Regions from separate parts of the Anabaena sp. UHCC 0253 genome, predicted to be linked through region 2. Evidence: predicted binding sites of a transcription regulator. Region 2 holds the regulator's gene; the other holds the start of a gene.
The links. The regulator NtcA, encoded in region 2, controls nitrogen genes in cyanobacteria. The targets are predictions, from matches to a motif close to TNTGTANNNNNNNNTACANA.

Region 1: a site for NtcA is predicted at 5,535-5,554, ahead of FJR38_RS15615 (DUF3155 domain-containing protein). Genes of this name have one in related genera too.

Annotation. Positions count from the first base shown of each region.
Region 1 is NZ_VILD01000005.1:286,633-295,515, forward strand. Features, by position in the region: gene FJR38_RS15585 (hypothetical protein) at 1-111, opposite strand, end outside; gene FJR38_RS15590 (stage II sporulation protein M) at 458-1,243, opposite strand; gene serS (serine--tRNA ligase) at 1,368-2,648, opposite strand; gene FJR38_RS15600 (Uma2 family endonuclease) at 2,955-3,536, shown strand; gene FJR38_RS15605 (DUF3611 family protein) at 3,563-4,132, opposite strand; gene FJR38_RS15610 (cofactor assembly of complex C subunit B) at 4,249-4,782, shown strand; gene FJR38_RS15615 (DUF3155 domain-containing protein) at 5,189-5,506, opposite strand; gene FJR38_RS15620 (ATP-binding protein) at 5,772-7,118, shown strand; gene FJR38_RS15625 (S-layer homology domain-containing protein) at 7,141-8,382, opposite strand; gene FJR38_RS15630 (conjugal transfer protein TrbI) at 8,732-8,883, opposite strand, start outside.
Region 2 is NZ_VILD01000008.1:181,192-193,596, reverse strand. Features, by position in the region: gene FJR38_RS20955 (Eco57I restriction-modification methylase domain-containing protein) at 1-290, shown strand, start outside; partial or broken gene FJR38_RS20950 (SPFH domain-containing protein) at 535-759, shown strand; gene FJR38_RS20945 (hypothetical protein) at 1,004-1,195, opposite strand; gene FJR38_RS20940 (DUF3146 family protein) at 1,501-1,764, shown strand; gene FJR38_RS20935 (pre-16S rRNA-processing nuclease YqgF) at 1,827-2,255, opposite strand; gene FJR38_RS20930 (DUF3084 domain-containing protein) at 2,295-3,743, opposite strand; gene ntcA (global nitrogen regulator NtcA) at 3,957-4,628, opposite strand; gene fabI (enoyl-ACP reductase FabI) at 5,003-5,779, shown strand; gene hisB (imidazoleglycerol-phosphate dehydratase HisB) at 5,861-6,466, shown strand; gene FJR38_RS20910 (ABC transporter ATP-binding protein) at 6,532-7,515, shown strand; gene FJR38_RS20905 (polysaccharide biosynthesis/export family protein) at 8,067-9,500, shown strand; gene FJR38_RS20900 (hypothetical protein) at 9,804-10,331, opposite strand; gene FJR38_RS20895 (ATP-binding protein) at 10,369-11,775, opposite strand; tRNA gene FJR38_RS20890 (tRNA-Ser) at 12,004-12,088, opposite strand; gene FJR38_RS20885 (TIGR04168 family protein) at 12,147-12,405, opposite strand, start outside.

The DNA of each region.
Region 1 (8,883 bases), on a different contig from region 2:
TAATTTTTCTTCTAGAATAGTGATAATCACACGAGCAGAATTAACTTGAGGTTGTTCTGACAACCATGTTAATTGGCCATTTTCATAAATTGCTTCGTAACTTTTTAGCATGGTAATTTGATGATGAATGATGGTTATTTTCTATTATAGTTGAAACAATTGCATTTTTTCAGAATCAGGATGTCCAGGACACCCTTTGGGAAGTCAAAAGTCAAAAAATCATTTATTTTCAGAAGTTGCATTTTGTCTGAATCAGGATGTCCAGGATTTGAGGATGTACAGGATGGTTTTTTAATATTCATCTACATTTTTACAAATTGCGCTAATTCAAATATTCCAGAATATCAAAATCAAATCTAATCCTGTTAATCCTTTAATCCTGGTTATCCTGATTCTGACAGTTAAATTTTAATAAAAAACGGTGCATTACATTTCATTAACGCACCCTACAAGATGTTTAGTCTGAAAATCTCTCAACCCAAAGCATATCTTTATCAATTTGTAAAATTTGCCTATCAATAGCTGCTTTCATATCTTCGCTTGGGCGCAATACTTTTTCCTTTTGGTAGCGAATTCTACGCCGTTCATGGGCAGCTAGATTGGAATTATAAATACCTAAAAAATCTCTACCAGCATAAACACTACGTAAACGAGCATCCGCTTGAATTGATTTCATATTAGCTGTTAACTCTCGTTTTTGTAATTGCAACTCTTTTTTACGTTGTTTTAGTTCTTTGAGAAGTATTTTTTGTTCTTTAGGAGAGTTAGGTGTAAAATCTATAAATTCTTGTAATTTTTCCACAATACTCGCTAAAAATACTATGTATTGTTCTTTAATACCCATTATTAAATAATCTAAAATTTTATTATTTTGAGTTAATTCTGTTTCAAGATTATTAGTTATATTAATCAGTTCTCCTATTTTGGCTTGCGCTTTTCTATCCCATTCCTCTACCTGCTGAAATGTGGAGAGATTTTTGAAATCATATATCATTTCTATATAATTACTCTCTATTTTTAGCTTTTCTAGTTGTATTTTGTTACATATTTTGTTATAGTTCCGAGCTAAATTTTTGCCACTAGGTGTTAAAAACACCCAAAACATTAATCCTAATGATAATAAGAAGAATCCTATAGCCACTATAGGAGCAATACCAATATTGAAGCCTTTTGAAAAAACTAACCAGCAGGAAAAAATGGCTATACAGAAGATTGCAGTAATAATTATTTGAAACTGAGCCATAAGAGTATCTACATAGATATATTTAAGATAATATTGTATCCTATAATCAGGGATTATACAAAATTTAAAATTTATTTGTATATCCCTTTATGTATCGGTGTTTTTAGTGGTCAAAACCCCTAAATCACAAAACCTCCCTACCCAAATAAACCTGCAAAACCTCCGGTACTTTAATCGTTCCATCAGCTTGCTGATAATTCTCCAAAATCGCCGCCATAGTCCTTCCCACAGCTAAACCAGAACCATTTAAAGTATGTACAAATTGCGTCCCTTTCTTACCAGCTTCCTTAAACCGAATATCCGCCCTTCTTGCTTGAAAATCCACACAATTAGAACAACTAGAAATCTCTCGATACTTCCCAGAAGAAGGCAACCAAACCTCTAAATCATAGGTCTTAGTTGCCCCAAAACCTAAATCAGCAGTACATAAATTAATCACACGATAAGGCAACTTTAAAGCCTGTAAAATACTCTCAGCACTTCCTACTAACTTTTCTAATTCATCAAAAGAATCTTCCGGTTTTACTAACTTCACCAACTCCACTTTATTGAATTGATGCAACCGAATTAAACCCCGCATATCCCGTCCATAACTTCCCGCTTCTCGACGAAAACATGGAGTATATGCACAGTGATAAATTGGTAATTCTTCCGCGTTGATAATTTCTCCCCGATAAAAATTTGTTACCGGAACTTCCGCAGTGGGAATTAACCACAATTCATCATCTGCACATTTAAAACTTTCTTCTGCAAACTTCGGTAATTGTCCTGTTCCGGTTAAAGAATCTGTATTTACTAACAACGGTGGACTAATTTCTATATACCCATTTTCAATATGCTTTGAAAGCATAAATTGAATTAACGCTCTTTCTAAAGCTGCACCTGCACCTATCAAACTCACAAACCGACTTTGGGCAATTTTTACCGCTCTTTCAAAATTCAAAATACCCAACTTTTCCCCAATTTCCCAATGTGGTAAAATATTCGGGTTTTCGGGTTTATATTCATCTCCCCATTTTCTTACTTCTGGGTTATCGTCTTCGCTTGCACCTATGGGGGTAGAATCACTAGGAAGGTTAGGAAGTGCTAAAAGTAATTCTTGAATTTGCGCTTTTAACTCTTTTTCCTGGGGTTCTAATCCGCTTAATGTGGTTTTGAGGCTGTTTCCTTCATCCTTTAAGGCTTGTATTTCTGGATCTTGAGGATTAACACCAGATTTTACCTTTTGTCCAACTAGTTTACCAATTTCATTACTCCGGGCTTGAAGTTCGTTGCGTTTTCCTTCTAGTTCCCGTTGTTTTTGACTTAAATCTAATATAGGCTGAATGTCGTATTTACCACTACGAGTATTCAGCTTTTCTTGTACCAGTTGGGGGTTTTCTCTAATTTGTTTAATATCCAGCATTGGTAAGTTTTGGTTGGTTTTGGTAAATTGTACTTGATTGACGTGATTCAACAGCACAGAATCATAAAATTGATCAAATCATCCATTTTTCATCTGCGTTTATCTGCATTTATCTGCGTTTAATTATAAATTGCTACAATAATAATGAGAAGTGGAAAATCAAGAAAATATTGTGGAAGGTGTAGGGGCGAAGCATTCGGATTATAACCTTGGGTAAAAACCGATAATTTATCGCCCGAATGCTTCGCCCTTACCTGAATCCTTACTTTATCCATTCCCTACCCTTGAAGGAGATTATCAGCAATGATGACATCTGAATCAGTAATTTTAAATATTAAAAAAGTTGGTTTAAGTGATGAACAATTTTATCACCTCTGTCACACTAACGAAGATTGGAAACTAGAAGAAACTGCTAAAGGAGAATTAATAATTATGCCTCCAGTGGGTGCAATTAGTGGAAATAGAGAATCAGAATTTAATGCTGATGTTGCAATTTGGAATCGTAAAACTAAGCTAGGAAAAGTCTTTAGTTCTTCCACTATTTTCACTTTACCTAATGGTGGTAAACGCTCCCCTGATGTCGCTTGGATAGCTAATGAACGTTGGGAATCTTTAAGCATTGAAGAACAGGAAAAATTCCCTAAAATTTGTCCTGATTTTGTTATAGAATTGCGTTCTCGTACCGATTCTTTAACTCAATTACAGGATAAAATGCAAGAATATCTTCATAGCGGTTTACGTTTAGGTTGGTTAATTGATCCGCAAAATCAACAAGTAGAAATTTATCGTCTCAATCAACCTGTAGAAATAATATTATTACCAACCTCTTTATCAGGAGAAGATGTTTTACCAGGATTTATTCTGGAATTACCTCTTTTCAATGATTGATAATAGCAATTCTACCTTTTACCAAACTATTTAGTAATGCGATTCAGCAGAAATAGTGAAGCTATAAGTCCAGAAAAGTGGGCTGAGATAGTGTTTATATTCGCTTGGACTACAAACATATCTAAACCGCTAATAAACGGTTGGTTGCCTTGAGTACCGAATAAAAACTGGGTTTGGGTAATCGCTCTGGCTGCTAAACTACCAACTATGGCCTGCGCCCCCAATAGTGTAAGGAGAATTCCTCCTAAATTTACCCATATTCCTAAACGTAATACTTGTACAGTCTCGCTTTTGCGAGGACGATTATTAGGATTGCTAGATTGGAGGTCTTTGGAAATTCTGGTGTACCGGAAAGCCAAATAAATGCCCACACCCAAGGTAATTAATCCGCAAATTGCTAAGAAAAGGCCAAATCCTGTTCCCGGATTGTTCGCTGGGCTTCCTGGTCTTTGACTAGAAATAGCATATAGCAGTAAAATTACCCCAGAAACCACACCTAATACTAACTGAATCCAGAAACTAATCCAACCTGCTAGGCGAAATTTTTGGGCTATAAATCTAAGATTAGATGATGGGGTTTCGGAGTTTTGTGACATATAAAAATTAAATGTTAAAGATTAAAAAATAACTTCTGTCTGTTGTCTGTTACCTGATTCCAGAATAATTGATAATGGTTTAAGTCTACTAAAAATTTCAGACGTAAAAATTCGTTATGGATTCTACTGTTTCGCAATCTACTTTCCTGTTAACTTTGCTGTTATCAGTTGGTTTGTTTTTCTTTATCCGCGCTTCAACTAAAGATCGTATAGAAGTAATGCGACTGGTTTCAGAGCAGGGTGAGGAAACGTTAATGAGTTCATTAAAGGAATATTTTCGCTCTCGTGCTTATCGAGTATTAGCAGTAGATTCGACTAAAAATCAAGTCACTTTTGAGGGATTTGTCAGACCTAGCTGGTTTTTAACTGTTTTTTTGACTCTATTAGCAGCGGTGGGTTTAGGTTGTCTAGCATTGGTTTTATCAATGCTTTTTCCTGATTTTGGACAGTTTTTTCTGTTATTAATCCTGTTTGCGCCTTTAAGTGGTCTGTTGTACTGGAAGAAGTCTGGAAGACTTGAGAAGGTGTCACTAAAGATGGAAAATATCCGCAGTGGACAAAACTTCTCAAGTACAATTACTGTTACTGCCCATAGAGATGAACTTGCTGAGTTACAAAGGGCATTACAGCTAAAGACGCTTGACACTTGATTGATTGTTGGGGATGAAAACCATCACTATCTACATTAATCTAGACTTCTGACTAAACTTTTGAGCAAATAGGCAGTAGGGAGAAAGGAAAAATTTAATTTGGTTGACAGAGCTTGCTAGTAGTCCAAGTTAGTGAGAGCATGAATTCATGCTGCGTTTTTGGATTCTCCTAGCTCTGTCACTATTCTCTGCGAGATAAGCTGATAATGAATTGACTCATATAACCAAATTAGGTTTATGAGAAATTGATTATGCGTTGACTTGAGAGAAGTTGTTTAAACCCTACTGGCAGATTCAACCACAAAATTAAAAAAAATGGAATTTTTGAATAAACAGGTCAAAATGGCCAGTTAATTATTGTCAGAGTCAGAAGTAACAGTTAAGAGATATGATGGTCATTTGTTGTTTATCTACTAGCCATAGCCACAGCTTCTTGTGCTGTAGACGGTTCTAGAACCTTGAGGCTAGGAAACAAGAAATGATTCTCTTCTACGTATTGAGCGCCAAACAGACCTTTTTCCGCCCAGAAATAACGGTCTGTTGTATGTTCATTACGCTTTACTAGTAGCAGCGCGGGTGGCAAAATACCTTCAGCTTGAATGAATTTTCTTGCTGCTGTCACAGGTTTATCTTCGCCACTTTCAATGCTGTACTGAGGAATATGTTCAAGTATCCGTCGTCCTTCTTGTCTGCGACGACTCTTCCGCTTACGTCTCCTTGCCAACCTATTGTCCTCCTGTTTCAAGCTATAGATTGTAGTTTTGGCTACAAAATCCGTCGTCATTATATAAGTTCTATCTTAAAAAATCAATGGGTTTTAATGTTTTGATACAACTGAGGGAAAAACAATTAAAAATTAAGAATTAAAAATTAAAAAATTTCTGCTTCTGTATCTCTTGCCTTCCTTTTGCCTCTTAACCCATTCCCAGATTACACTAGATAGCTAATAACCTTTCTCATGTTTTCTGACCTTCTAGATTCCTGAACTCATGCTAATGTCTGCTAGTTCTGATTTTCTTGCTCTATGTCGAGAGCAAATAGCCCTGCTAACCCAAGGAATGGGAGCGTCTTTTAGTGTAGTTTATTTAACACAAGAATTGGTGGAAAAACCCACAGGTGATGCCCGACTGATTCCGGTAATGGTGTATCCAGAAACGATGGTATTAACCCATGGTGATGAATATGGTGAAACACAGGACGGTTATTCCATAGGGATTGCTAATGTTTTGGCGTTACCAAATCAACAAAGAAGGTTGTTAAAACCAACTTCCGTATCTTCGCATCCATCACCGGAATCCGATGCAACTGGAAAACAAAGTTTACAAGATGAATATTTACTCAGCAATAACCAAATTGTTTTACCGCTGATTTATGAGGGTGTAATGATGGGGTTATTGGTGACTGCAAGGGACGACAGGGAGTGGAATGAACGGGAAGAGGGGGACATTGAACGGATTGCTAAAACTTTAGCGATCGCTTGCATTTTAGACCAACGTCAGGCATGGTTGCAACACCAACTGCAACAAGAACAAATTCTGCAAGAGGAACAACGGGATTTATTAGATAATCTTTTGCACCAATTTCGTAACCCTTTAACTGCTATCCGCACCTTTGGTAAATTACTATTTAAGCGAATGCGTCCTGCTGATACTAATCGTGAAGTAGCTACTAGTATAGTCCGGGAGAGCGATCGCTTACAAGAATTATTACAACAGTTTGATCAGGTCATTGACTTAAATACAGCAGATTTAGCACCCCGTCCCCTACCAGAGTCTCAGGTAGTTATGAATGAGAATGTGCAGAAGCCAGCTAAACCTGCGTTATTATTACCCGGAACAGGAGAAAAGTTAAGTGATTGTTCCCTTGCCGATTTATTAGCGCCTTTGTTAATATCGGCTCAAGCGATCGCTCAAGAACGAAATTTACAATTAATTACGGAAATTTCCCACCATTTACCTTTAGTTAAAGTGAATGAAAAGGCTTTACGGGAAGTATTGAGTAATATTATAGATAATGCTTTGAAATATACTCCCGCAGGTGGGAAAATTTTAGTCCAATGTGGGCAAAAAAAAGGTAACTTTCAAGGAATTGCTATTAGTGATACTGGTCCTGGTATTCCCCCAGCAGACTTAGAACATCTAGGAGAAAGACATTACCGAGGCGTACAAGCACAAACAGAAATTCCTGGGACTGGTTTAGGAATATCCATTGCTAAACAGTTAATAGCAGAAATGCAGGGAAACATAGAGGCTTTTAGTCCGGCAATTAACTCAGTTATCACCTTACCTCATACCCCAGGAACTACGTTTATAATTTGGCTATTGACTGTTGATTAAGTGATAGTTAATTTATCACTTATTACCTAACTGTAATGGGCAAATCTTGATTCATTGTCAATTGCAAATCTGTATTAGGTTCAATAGCAATTAAATCAACACTACTTTTCCCAAAGAATAAACCAATTAATGCCCCAATTCCTGCACCGCCTAAAACTTCTTCTGTCGCAATAGCTCTATCTCCTGTCACCGCAGAGACGGCTGCGGCTGCGGCTGCACCAAGGGCAGTATTTTTGATAATTGTACTTGTGCTAGTTCCTTTTCTAACAGTTTCAGTTTTAGTAATTACATTAGAAGTAGCACTTATTTGATATTCTTGACCAGATGTTAAAATCAATTTTTGAGCGACAAATTGAGAACCATTTTGAGCCGGTTTCAGTTCACCAACAATTTGACTACCAGCAGGAATTATCACTGTACCATTTTGAGTAATGATATTTTGAGATGTCATTAAAGTTAAAGGCGCTGTTTCATCTTTTGTCACCAAGATTTTTTCAGCTTTTTCATACTTAACAGGAATTGTAGTTCCTTGGGGTATGGTAACAGATGTTGGTTGTGTGGGAGTAGTTTGTAAAGCCACAATATAGGGAGAATTTATAGCGGAAGCTTGGTTAGAACTAACTAATGCTTGATAAATAAAAGCTGCTACTTGCGCTCTTGTTGCGTTGGTAGTTGGGTTGAGGAAATTGACATTAGGATAGTTGACAACCATGCGTCTTTCCACAGCGGCTGCTATAGGACTACGGGCATAGTCAGCAATATTAGAAGCGTCATTAAAAGTTTGGAGAATGCTATTAATATTGGCACTAGGAGAATAGTTTAAACCATTCGCAAGAGAAACTAAAACTTGTTGACGGGGAATTGCTTGATTAGGTTCAAAACGATTGCCAGGATAGCCAGAGAGGAAACCAGTAACATAAGATTGTTGAATAGCATTATATGCCCAAAAATTGGTAGCTACATCATTAAATCTGATGCCTTGTCGTTGGGCTGATTTATTGAAGGCTTTATTCAACATAGCCGCAAATTGAGCGCGGGTTACTGCTTCTTCAGGACGGAAACTACCATCAGGAAAACCAGCAATAATTTCCCGTCTTGATAATTCTTGAATAAATTGAGATGCCCAATAGTTAGATTGCACATCATTGAAAGAGGTTTGTGCAGAAGCTGGAGTAGTGATAACAAAAGGAATAACAGCCGTAGATGTAATACTCAAAGCCATTACTAATGCTGTTTTCGATTGCCAATTTTTGAAAGTAACCATTTATTCTATTCCTCTAAATTTATTTTTTTGTGGTTAATAATACAGACAATCGTAAAAATAGATAGTTCCCATTATTTTCGATGTTAGCAGTAGTTAATTAACGTTTTGTCTAGAAAGACTATGTATAATCTAATATAGCATTTTTTATTGATTTCTGTATACCTCTAGAGGTTGAAGTAGCCAATTTTGGTGACAGACTTGAAAAAGTAAGCAATAAAAAAATTCCCCAGATAGTTATTTTAAGCTCTAGTGGACAATAAATGCACAAAAATAAAGCGATCGCTCACCATGATTTATGTAAGCATCGCTTTATTCAGATCATTAAATTCACACTTAACAGCAATTAAGTTTATTGACGATTTATAACTAAATTGGAAGTGAGAGTAATCGCTAAATCTGTATCTGGTCTGAGAACAAAAACATCAGATTTTTCTTTCCTTAGTAATACACTTGCCAAAGCCCCGGCTGCTGCACCACCAACAGGTTCTAAAACTTCAATTT
Region 2 (12,405 bases):
TTGATTTATTTTTTCTCTTAGCTTATTGCAACTCACCAGTATTTTGGAGTTGCTTAAAAGCCATTAATCCATCTGCAAATAATTCTGCTAAATATATTTTGAAGACACCTATAATTTTACCAGATGAAGATACTCTCAAGCATATTTCTCTGAGAACTCAAGAATTAGTAGTAGAACTTATGCAAGGTAGTAAACAACCATTATGTGAAATTCTCAAACAAGAAATTATTGATTCTATTACACAATACGTTCATAAAAAGACATCTCATCACTTCATAGATCCAATGTGACTTTGTTGAGAAAATGTTAAACTCAAGATGATACGGTTCTTCTGTTTTTTTATGAAAAACTTGGTTCAAAATCATTGAAAGCTTTACTGTATGGGCATTTTATTGATATAGCGGTTATCGGTCGGATGAAATACAATCGAGGGCGGGGAAACCCCACCCCTACAGGTTTTGCGATTTAATGACTGTATCTCACTCAAGTGCATACCGCTATAATATGGGGATAATTGTTGATAACCCTTGTCCTTATTCCACAAAACGTCAGGAAATAGTTGAGAAAATTGATTAACAACTCACCCAGGAAATCCCAAAGTTAGGTTTTATTGTTGACCAAGCACTTTTGAGAAATGTAAAAATGCCGGATACGCTACAAATAGCTATTCAGCAAAAACTCAAAGCTGAACAAGAAAATGAGCAAATGAAATTTGTATTAGAAAAAGAGCGTCAAAAAGTTGAAAGAAAGAAAATTGAAAATTGGGCGTTGCTGAATCAGAGTATGAAATTTAAAAATTAGATTTTTTTAACTCTTAATTCTTTGCGCCTTTGCGCCTTTGCGTGAGGCTAATTCATACATTCAATCAGCAACGCCAAATTAGAATTTTATATACAGAGGTAACAAGAGGGGCTAAGAGGGGCTAAGAGGGCGCAGACCCTGCGCCCCTACAGGATTTGCAATTAAAAGTTGTATTTCACTGATTCTGAAAAATGCTATAAGATTAATTGTCATTACTAAATGATACACAAGGACTGTCAATTTCTACTGCTGGAGTGAATGAATTACAGAAAGTGACAGTAGCACAATTAACACTCAATTCATCGGGGTGAGTGCATTCTAATTTGATATAAAAGGCACATTCTTCACAGATAGTTCTATGTAATAATGGTTGTAAGTCAATGGAGGTTGACATAGTTCACAATTAAAGAAGTTAAGATAAAACCCACTACTTTGTATATTCTGTAGTGGGCGATAGCAGTAATCAACAATGTCAATTTTATTATCTGTTATTTTTGTAACAAATTTAATTACTGAATGTAATAATTGCATTATTATATTGCATTTATAGTAATTTAACCACAAATGAGTAGTCAAAAAATCAGACTTAACTAACTTAGATTGTTTTTATTAGTTTGTCGGTTTAAGCTATTTTTGGTACATAGAATAAATAGCCTATATAAATAATTGGCTTTTATCCCATATTTGACATTAAGCCTAGTGAGTGCTAAACGCCTGCCAGAAACTACTGCTCATGTGAGAGTTACCGGCCAATCTTGGCAACAAGGCTTTCTTGAAGGTGAAGTTAGCGCCGGTAATTTTCAGTGGCATTTCCAGTGGCATTTCCGCAAGGGAGAACTTTCTGTAAAGCCTTCCCAAGGTCGTGCTTTAATCAAAGAACCTCTAGGTCGCTTTTTAGAACAACAAGATTATCAATTAGAACCTGGGGGAGATTATGCTTTTACGATTCGGGCTGAACTTTAAATTAGAGCAGAATTCAGGATTAAAGACTTTGTACCTCCTGCAACCTGCTATGTGCTGTATTTTTAGCTGTTATTGGCAGTAAGTCGGTTGAGATAGCGTTCTATGAGGAGAATGGCAACAATGTCATCTATAGCTCGTGGAGGTTGACGCATACCCTTGGGTAATAGTTTGGTGATGCCTTGGGGTGGGTACATTTGCCAATAGCGATCGCGTGCTTCTAAAGTTGTATAACGTTCATCAACTAAAATGATATTGATGGCTTGGCTTAATTCTTGATTAAGTTGCTGTTTCCACTGTTTAGCCGTTGTTTGATCTCCCATCACTATTAAGGATACGGGGAATCTTTGCAGTTGTGTTTCAATATTAGCGATCGCCTCACCTGCTAATACTACTTGATGATAGTACAGTTGCCGATCTAATCCCACCACCGCGATTCCACATTTATCACGACCAGGATCAAATCCTAAAATTACAGGTTGTGTATTAGTCATTTGTTCGTTATCAATTGTCAATTGTCAATTGTCAATTACTCAGGTACTAAACAGGATTTGTCCATTCAGAAGGGCTACTAATCTAACTCTCAGAGGACCGACAGTATAAGTATCTTCCGCCGCTATAGCTTTAATTTCTACTTCTTGCGGTGTCTGCTGTAATTGGGTAACAAAGCGTAAAAAAGTTCCTTCTATTTGTACACTTTCGACAATTCCCGCATTTCGGGCGCGAAATTGAGAAGCGGAAATTAGTAAATCTAGGCGTTGACGCAATTGGTTCGATGTCATATTTTTTAAATCGGCTGTAGTAGTAGCCAGAATTTCCCCTGATGAAAATACTCGTTGATTTCTGGCCGCATCTGCAAAAAATTCTATTTGCTTTTCTCCTCTGACATAATTACCTGCTGAGAAAATTCGCACTACATATTCTCGACCATCTTGAATTTGTCTGATTAGTGCTTCAATTTGAGCTTTGGTAACACGAAGTATTTCTTTATTTGCCGGCGTTGCACCAGGTTCAGTTAATTGAATATTGGAATTGCGGTTAGCTTCTTGGAGAATTTGGATAATAGCTTGACGTGCAGCATTAGGTTTGTCAACAGTAATTAAACCTGCGGCTATCACTTGACCTCGAACTAAAGCTAGTTTACCTAAACGGAGGTCACGATAGGACTGATAATATTTTTCTAGTCTGGCTACTTCCTGTTCTAAAAATTCTTGTTGTTTCTCTAATTCTTTCAAGCGAGATTCTCTAGTAATAATAACTTCCTCTCGCTGTTTAATTTCTAGATTACGATTTTGAATAAGTTGATCTAATCTGGCAATTTTGCGATCGCGGTTTTCAATAGCTTTTTTCGCCTCATCAATGGCCTGTTTAGCTTCCGCATACAATCTCTGCCGTTCTGCCTTTAACTCTTCCACTGCTGTTTGCAATGTCTGTCGCTGATTGTAAAGAGTTTCTAATTCACTTCTAGCTTGTTGATACTGAATCACAATTTCACCCAGCCGACTTTGAGTTTGGTTAAGTCTTGCTTGGGTTTGGGCTTGTTGATTGAGGGTGCGATTTAGTTGAGCCTGTGTTGCTTTTTGTCTAGTATTTGCTGCCTGTAATGATTTATTAATTGCCTGTAGTTCTTTTTGTGCTTGATTTTGTGCTTGTCTAGCTTGATTTAACTCGCGCTCTGCTTGGGTTTTTTGAGCTTCTGCGGTTTTTAATTGTTCTCGCTTGTTGCCCAAATCTCTTTGAATATCTTCTAATTCAAATACACCCTGCCGCAATCCCTTATCAGCAGCAAAGAGAATTGCTAAAGTGGATGCGGAAATCAAAGCACCTGTAAAAATAGTGACAATTACAGCGGTTTTTTTCGGGCGTAAGTTGAAAAGTGAGAGGCGTGCTTTACCAACCCGTGTGCCAATGCGATCGCCCACGGTGGCAATTACGCCTCCCAAAATTAAAATTGCTGCAATGAGGATGTACCCGGTGGTCATTTTTAGCTACCGCAATGCTTCCAGATACAGCCTACTACGTTAAACCATTGTCTGTGGGTAAATGGAGTTAGCCAAAAGTAGAAATTATGCAATTTTTAGATTTTCCTCCAAATTATCGGTTCACTCTTGACGGTATTTACTCTACTTGGGAAGATCCCAAAACTGCACTACCTCGAAAATAGAACCTGTACTAACTCCATTTCCCCATCACCTTTAGGTAAATTGCTTACTTAAAGCAACAGGTTTATGCACAGTAATCTTCTTTTTATGAATTGAAATCATTTTTTTCTCGCGTAAATCGCCTAGTAATCTAGTGACAGTCACGCGAGTAGAGCCAATTGCTTCCGCGATCGCCTGATGGGATAACTTCAGATCAATGGTAATGCCATCAGCGCAAGGAACGCCAAAATCTCGACAGAGAATTAACAGAAAACTAATTAACCGTGAACCCATGTCTCGGTGAGCCAGAGTTTCGATCATCATCTCTGTTTGCAGAATCCGCGAAGATAGCCCTCGCAGCATTAACATTGATAATTCTGGATTTTCCTTCAGTGCCTGCTCAACTTGTTCAATTGGCGCTGAAAGCAATTCTACAGTAGTAAATGCCACTGCATGATAGAATCGATCAGACTTATTGCCTGTCAGCAGCGACAGCACACCAAAAACGCTATTTTCCCGGAGCAGAGCTACCGTTATTTCTTCTCCTGCCTCATACACCCTCGACAGTTTCACCGCACCCTTAAGAAGAAAATAAACTCGTTCGGCAGGATCTCCCGGAAAAAAGATCGTCTTATTGCGTTCAAACGTTTCCACAACCGGAGGAAATGCCCCGGTTGCCATCTGACGAAAAACATTTGCTAGGGCTTTGTCTTGTGTCACGATCATCTCCCTTCCCCTACCCAATGCCAGAAAAACAAAAACTGATTACCTAAGAATACACCTGAAAAATCAATAAAGCACCGTTAACCTTTCTGTTTTTTCCTATACTCAAATCCATAATTCTTAGTCATTCGTTTATTATGATACATAATTATTGTTCCGTTTAGCTAGTAATTATTGATAAGTAGTTTCCCCAATTCTAGTGAAAAGGTGAACCTAAGAAGCTTGGCGATTTCTTGAGAATATTTGCAAACATGGTCATAATTTCCGGGGTCTTACTGCCCAAACTTGCAGCATTTTCAAAAATCCCTAGCCTAACAAAGTCAAACTAGGCTCACATTCTAGTATGCTCCTAATGATGAATTACATTAGCAACTTCTATGCTGAATCTGTCTGGAAAAAATGCCCTGGTTACAGGTATTGCCAATAACCGATCAATTGCTTGGGGAATAGCTCAACAACTGCACAAAGCAGGGGCTAATTTGGGCATTACCTACTTGCCAGATGACAAGGGTAAAATGGAAAAAAAAGTTTCTGAATTGGTAGAACCTCTTGCTCCTAGTCTATTTTTGCCCTGCAATGTCGAAAATGACGAGCAAATTCAATCTACTTTTGAAACCATCCGGCAAGAATGGGGGAAAATAGATATTTTAGTTCATTGTTTGGCCTTTGCTAACAGAGACGATTTGACTGGTGGTTTTAGTCAAACTTCCCGTTCTGGTTTCAAAACAGCTTTAGAAATTAGCACTTATTCACTTGTTCAGTTAAGCGGTGCAGCTAAACCTTTAATGACTGAAGGTGGAAGTATTATTACTCTTACATATTTGGGGGCAGTTCGCGCCATTCCTAACTATAATGTTATGGGTGTGGCTAAAGCTGGCTTAGAAGCCAGTGTTCGTTACTTGGCCGCAGAACTTGGACCTGATAATATTCGCGTCAATGGCATTTCAGCAGGACCCATCCGCACCTTAGCATCTTCTGCTGTAGGCGGAATTTTGGATATGATTCATCATGTTGAACAAGTAGCTCCCCTCCGTCGCACCGTTACTCAACTAGAAGTAGGTAATACTGCGGCTTTTTTATGTAGCGATTTAGCAAGCGGTATTACTGGACAAATCCTGTATGTAGATGCAGGATATGAAATCATGGGGATGTAATAAGATTTAATAATTGATAATTGACAATTGACAATTGACAATTATCAATTGCTTGCTAGTCCCTTTTCCCTCTTATGACAAATGACTAATCACCAAACTCCTCGAATAGCTTCAGTTCACCGTACTACTGGTGAAACAGATGTTCATGTCACCATTAATTTAGATGGTACAGGGATATGCAAAGTCTCGACAGGCATTCCCTTTTTAGATCATATGCTCCATCAAATCGCCTCTCATGGGTTATTTGACTTGGATATTCAAGCTAAAGGTGATTGGGAAATTGATGATCACCACACTAACGAAGATGTGGGGATTACCTTGGGACAAGCTTTATTTCAAGCTTTGGGTAATAAAAAAGGCATTGTCCGCTTTGGGAATTTTCTTGCTCCCTTAGATGAAGCTTTAGTTCAGGTGGCCTTAGACTTCTCTGGTAGACCTCATTTGAGTTATGGTTTAGAAATTCCTACTCAACGGGTGGGAACTTATGATACACAATTAGTACGAGAGTTTTTTGTAGCATTGGTAAATCACAGCCAAATGACCTTACATATTCGCCAATTGGATGGAATTAATTCCCATCATATTATTGAAGCCACATTTAAAGCCTTTGCTAGAGCCATGCGAATAGCTTTGGAAATTGATCCCCGTCGTGGTTCAACAATTCCTAGTTCTAAAGGTATGTTATAAAAATCATCTGTATCGGTTAATCTGTATTTAGTTCTCAATAGTCAGTAGTTGCTAGTTTCACAACCATGAATTCTGTTGTAGACAACCCCGATTCTCAACAAAATCCCATAGATAAACAACCAGTAGTCCTGACTTCTGAATTGCGAAAAGTCTATCGCACGGGATTTTGGCTCAATCAAAAAGTTGTATCTCTCAAAAACTGTTCTTTACAAGTATACCCAGGAGAAACCTTTGGCTTGTTGGGTCCTAATGGTGCGGGTAAAACCACGCTATTAAAATTGTTGTTGGGAATTATCCGCCCTACATCTGGTCGAGGATTATTATTAGGTAAACCGATAGGCAACGCTAAAGTCAAGCAACATATTGGCTACCTTCCAGAAAATCCCTATTTATACGACTATCTCAGTGGTTGGGAATTTTTGCAGTTAACAGCAGGTTTATTTCAAATTCCTCAAAAGTTACAACGTCAACGCATTCCCCAATTATTGGAATTAGTCGGTTTATCCCAAGCTGATGCTCGCAAAAAGCAAATGCGGCGTTATTCTAAAGGAATGCTTCAGCGTGTGGGCATGGCTCAAGCACTAATTAATGATCCAGACTTAGTTTTTTTAGATGAACCCATGTCTGGACTTGATCCCCTGGGACGTTACCAAATGCGAGAAATTATTCTTTCTCTGAAAGCATCTGGTAAAACCATATTTTTTAATAGTCATGTGTTGAGTGAAGTTGAACAAATATGCGATCGCGTTGCTATCCTTGCTCAAGGAGAATTAATCTGCTCTGGTTCTTTAAATGAACTTTTAGGAAACCAAAACACATACCATGTCAAAGGTAAAGGAGGAGACGGGGAAATCTTGAAAAAATGGATAGCTAGTTTAGAATTTGGGGCTGATGGATCTTGGCAAGGTATACTCCAAGAAGATTACTATGATTTTCTGGCCAGTCTCCGATTAATGGGAGGGAAAATTATCACCATGAATCTATCACGTCAATCTCTAGAAGAGTTTTTTATCCACCAAATTCAAACCCGAAATCATCCCCTCAATTAATTTGATTTCCTAGTAAATAGGCGCAACAACCACAAACTTTTATGGCTTTTACTTTATCTTGATTTGATATTCCTACTAAGTTTGTAATTTAAACAGCATCCTCAATGGAATCTTCATAGATAAATCAGCCATAAGTAGTAATATTATTCCTAACAGTACTGCTATATTTACAAATTAATCTATAATTTGTAACGGTTTCTATTTAGGTAAAAGTAAAAAAACAAAAAACAGAGTTGGAGGTGTAAATATTGAGCAAAAAATCAAATTCTAAATCTCATATTTTAGTGAAAATCTTTTAAACTAAACTGGAAAAATATAACTTCAACTAGTTCTAAAAATTGAAAAGTAAATTGTATCAATCAATAAAAAAATGAATTAACTTCATTGAAAATCCAAAATCAATATTCCCAATCAATAAATCATTTATGTCCGGAAAACTAAAGATTTATTAGAAAATAAAATTGTTGAGCCACTGCGATATTTAAGTATACTCAACATTAAACTGTTTCAACATAACTCTAAATATCATCATCTCCCCATCTCAGGTAAATATGCTTAATAAAGATTTGTGTAAATTTCTCACCCATTCAACTATGGGTTTAGCATTGTTAACAACTGTCAATATTGCTTTACCATCTGCGAGTTTAGCTCAGAAACAACCAGAAAAACTTGCTTCCAGCATGGTTACAGATTACTTATTAGGAGGTGGCGATCTCATTCGTGTCAATGTATTTGAAGTCCCAGAATACACAGGTGAATATCAAATTCCCCCCGGTGGTTCAATTAACCTACCTTTAATTGGTAGTGTACCTGTGCTGGGATTAACCACTGAACAGGCCGCTGATACAATTGCTAAAAGATATGCTCGTTTTCTCAAACGTCCCCTCATTTCCGTCAACTTATTATCACCCCGTCCTATTAATGTATTTGTAGCTGGAGAAGTAACAAGGCCAGGAGCTTACACCCTTAGTCTACAAGGAGGAGCAGGAAACAACCCCGGTGTACAATATCCAACCGTATTAGCAGCACTTACAGTATCCCAAGGGGTAACATTAGCAGCAGATGTAACTCAAGTTCAATTACGCCGCAAAACAGGACGTACTGGAGAGCAAGTAGTCTCTCTTAACTTAAAGGAACTCACCCAAACCGGGAGAATATCTGAGGATATTACCTTACGAGATGGAGACACCATATTTGTCCCTACTGCTGCTAGTTTAAATGTTGCTGAAGCCCGGAATTTATTTGCAGCTAACTTTGCAGCGAGTCAAACTTCACCCCGCACAGTAGTTGTAATTGGTCAAGTTTACCGTCCTGGTTCTTATCTTGTCACCCCTGGGAATGGAGGTGGTGCAGAGGGTGATAGTGCTGGTGGTGGTTTACCAACTGTAATGCGGAGTTTGCAACTAGCTGGGGGAATTACATCACAAGCTGATGTTCGCAAGATCAAATTACGCCGTCCTACCCGCACTGGTACAGAACAAACTATAGATATCAACCTATGGGAATTGCTACAAAGTGGTGATCTCAATCAAGACATCGTAGTCCAAGATGGAGATACGATTATCATCCCTACAGCTACAGAAATTAGTGTTGCTGAAGCCACTCAATTAGCTACCACAACCTTATCACCAACAACGATTGAAGTAGGTGTAGTAGGTGAAGTCAAAAATCCTGGTGCAGTCAAACTACAACCCAATAGCTCTTTAAATCAGGCATTATTAGCAGCAGGTGGTTTCAATGATGGTAGAGCTAGTAGAGGAACTGTAGATTTAATTCGTCTCAACCCCAATGGTACTGTTACCAAACGTCCAGTTCAAGTGGATTTGGCTAAAGGAATTAATGAGGAAACTAATCCTATTCTTCGTAATAATGATGTCGTGGTAGTTGATCGCAACAGTTTAACTAAAACAGGTGATAGAGTTAATACTGTAGCTGGTCCTCTAGGTACTATTTTGGGAATTGTTAGATTATTCTTTGGATTTTAATTTAGTTAAGTCCAAAATTTGGTTTTCTAGGTTTCCAAGCAAAAAATCTAGTAGTCTGTCAAATACATTTTGACGAATAAAGAAGAAACGAACCACGAAGAACGCAAAGAGCGCGAAGGAAGAAGAAAGAAGGAAGATTATTTACCCGTCAATTAATTACTTCTTGACAGACTATTAGTACCCCAGGGTGTAAGTCAATTAACTTTAAGATTATTCATGGGTGCAACTCCCAAGGGGATTTATTAGTAATTGTAACATGATGTAATAAGGGGTGAGGGAAAAGGAAAAATACTTTAGAGTAAATCATCTACCCTTCTTTCCTTTTCCTGGTGGTTGAGGCTTGATATTTCGCAAAAAAGCACCTAAATCTGAATTTTTGCTAATGCGACAGTTACCTTCACCAAACTCAGCCTTTAATTCTTCTTGATACTTTCCCGTTTCTTGAGGTCCAGAAACGTTCGATTTAATATAAGTTTTCGGTGTAAAATTTAATGATGGGTCAACTTTTTTTATAACCTTTCTAAAGTATGTATATGTATTTATAACCTGCTCTTTTGCTGTTTTGATATCACCTCCCTTCAATTCTACAAAACAGATGATCTTTTCATTGTCTTTTGCATAAAATACAATAAGATCACAAATTTTCATACCTTCTCTATCTAATCCTAATAATTTACGAAACTGACAATTAGGATTTGATTTCTCATCTATATGAAAAAATAAAACAGTTTCACCACTTGCTGGTTGTAAACTTACCTCTACTCCATTTTCTTTAAGGCTTGTCTTTCCTGGTAGTAAACAACATGATAACAATAAGGTATTGAAAGGCATTTTAAAATCACTCCTGAATTTAAGATTATAAGAGTGATTATAAAAAAACATGAGCAATGTATTCTGACACTTCCCCAAATGTTCCCCAATCTATCCTACCATCTTCATGTAAAATATTTTTAGCTGTACCATCTTCAAATAAATATACAGAAACTTTTTCTTGAGGAATAAAAGCATCTGTCCTATCTAAACAAAATTTTTCTTTTATACTTTCTTTATTTTCATATTTAGAGGCTTTAATCAAATTAGCTAAATGATCAACAATATAAGAGCTATGGGTTGTAATTAGAACTTTCAAACCTGCTTGAACTAACATTGCTAAAAATTCAATAATTTGTACTTGCGCTGCTGGGTGTAAATTCACTTCTGGTTCATCAATAATTAGTAATTCATTTGGTAAAGCAAAATAACGCAAGCACAAAACTAACGGAGCTAATTCTTTTACCATTGAAGAAGAAACCGCTATTTCTAATTTAATATTTTCTGATGGTTGATAAATAATTTCTTGATCAAAGCTAGAATTTTCAACATTGACTTTTCCTCCCAAAATATCATTTTCTAAAATTTCTGCTAATTTAAGATATTCCAAAACTTCTGGGTAAAGTTGTATTTCTTTTTCTCTTTCTGATGATGTTTTTATATATATACTTTCTAGTGTCAATTTTAAATCTTGTACTGGTATGCTTAATTTTATAGATGAAAGATTTTTTACATTTTCATCAATATCGTCAAAATTTTCAATATCTAAGTAATTTTCAATTTTTGTAGCTGAAGAAAAAAATGGTAAAATCCCTGTTCTTTCTGTAGGAAATATATAAGTTTCTAAATGCAAAAACCTGTGAATTGTTCTAAAAATTAATTTAAGCAAAATCTGCTCAAATGCTCTTCTAGGTAATTTTTTCAAAATATTTTCTTCGGAAACTGAAAGTATATATAAATAAATCTTACTGTCACCTAATTCCTTGAGAATATGTAAAGTATCTTTACTTTGAGTACCAAAAGATAACTGTTGATCTATAAAATCTTTTTTAAGATTATCCAATATTTCTGGTTTAGCTTCTGCTAAATCAAAACTCACTTTCATTTTTTCAAAATCAACACGCTCTGTAGCTAGAAATTTATTCATCCAGCTATGTGCTAAAGAAGAAACATCATTAATGTATGTTTCAATAAACTCTTCAGCAAACTCAATTAAATTAATCCGAACTGTTCCTTCTTGTAAAAATTCCTCAATTGCATTATCTATAATTGGATATCTATACTGAGTTTTTTTATCAAGATAAGCTTGCCAATATCTCTCACATCCATATTCACCTAAAATAGATGCTAAAGTATAAGCTGTCCAAGTTTTCCCAGTTCCATTACCACCAATAAACACAGTCAACGGCTTTAAATCAATTTCTGCTTTTTGAATAACACCTAAGTTAGCAATTTCTATTTTCATGGCAAATTTAATATTAATTAGGGTTAAGAATATACAATTGACTATACCCTGACATTATTTGTAAATTCAGCAAATCATACCTATTACTGAATTACATATCTGAAAGGTTATATCTGGAATCAGAGCAAAGCTGACACTTACCTTACAGTAGATTTAATATTTCCAAACCAAACTCTTAAGCTCTTCTTTGCGACTCTGCGCCTCTGCGTGAGATAAAAACTAAAAAAACGGAGAGGGGGAGATTCGAACTCCCGGAAGCTTTCACCTCACCTGATTTCAAGTCAGGCGCATTCGACCACTCTGCCACCTCTCCAGATTATTTGCCAGAATTGTGAAATACAAAAACTGACAAATAATATCATAACATATAATTACAGAATTGGCACTACTGAAAGAGAAGAATTATAAAAAACTTCCTCAGTAGCGACCTGGAAATCTTTACCTAGCCAAACTAGAGAAGCTTTTGTAACGACACCGCCTTCCAAAGAAACCAGAGAAAAATTCCGTAACTTAATCCCGTCTTCCTGTACAATTCGGGGGACAGTAGCGGCATTTAAGTAAATAGTTCCTTCTGGACTTCTAAATACAGCCTTCCTTTGCACCTTTTTAGTATGGCGAAGTGCGCGGTGC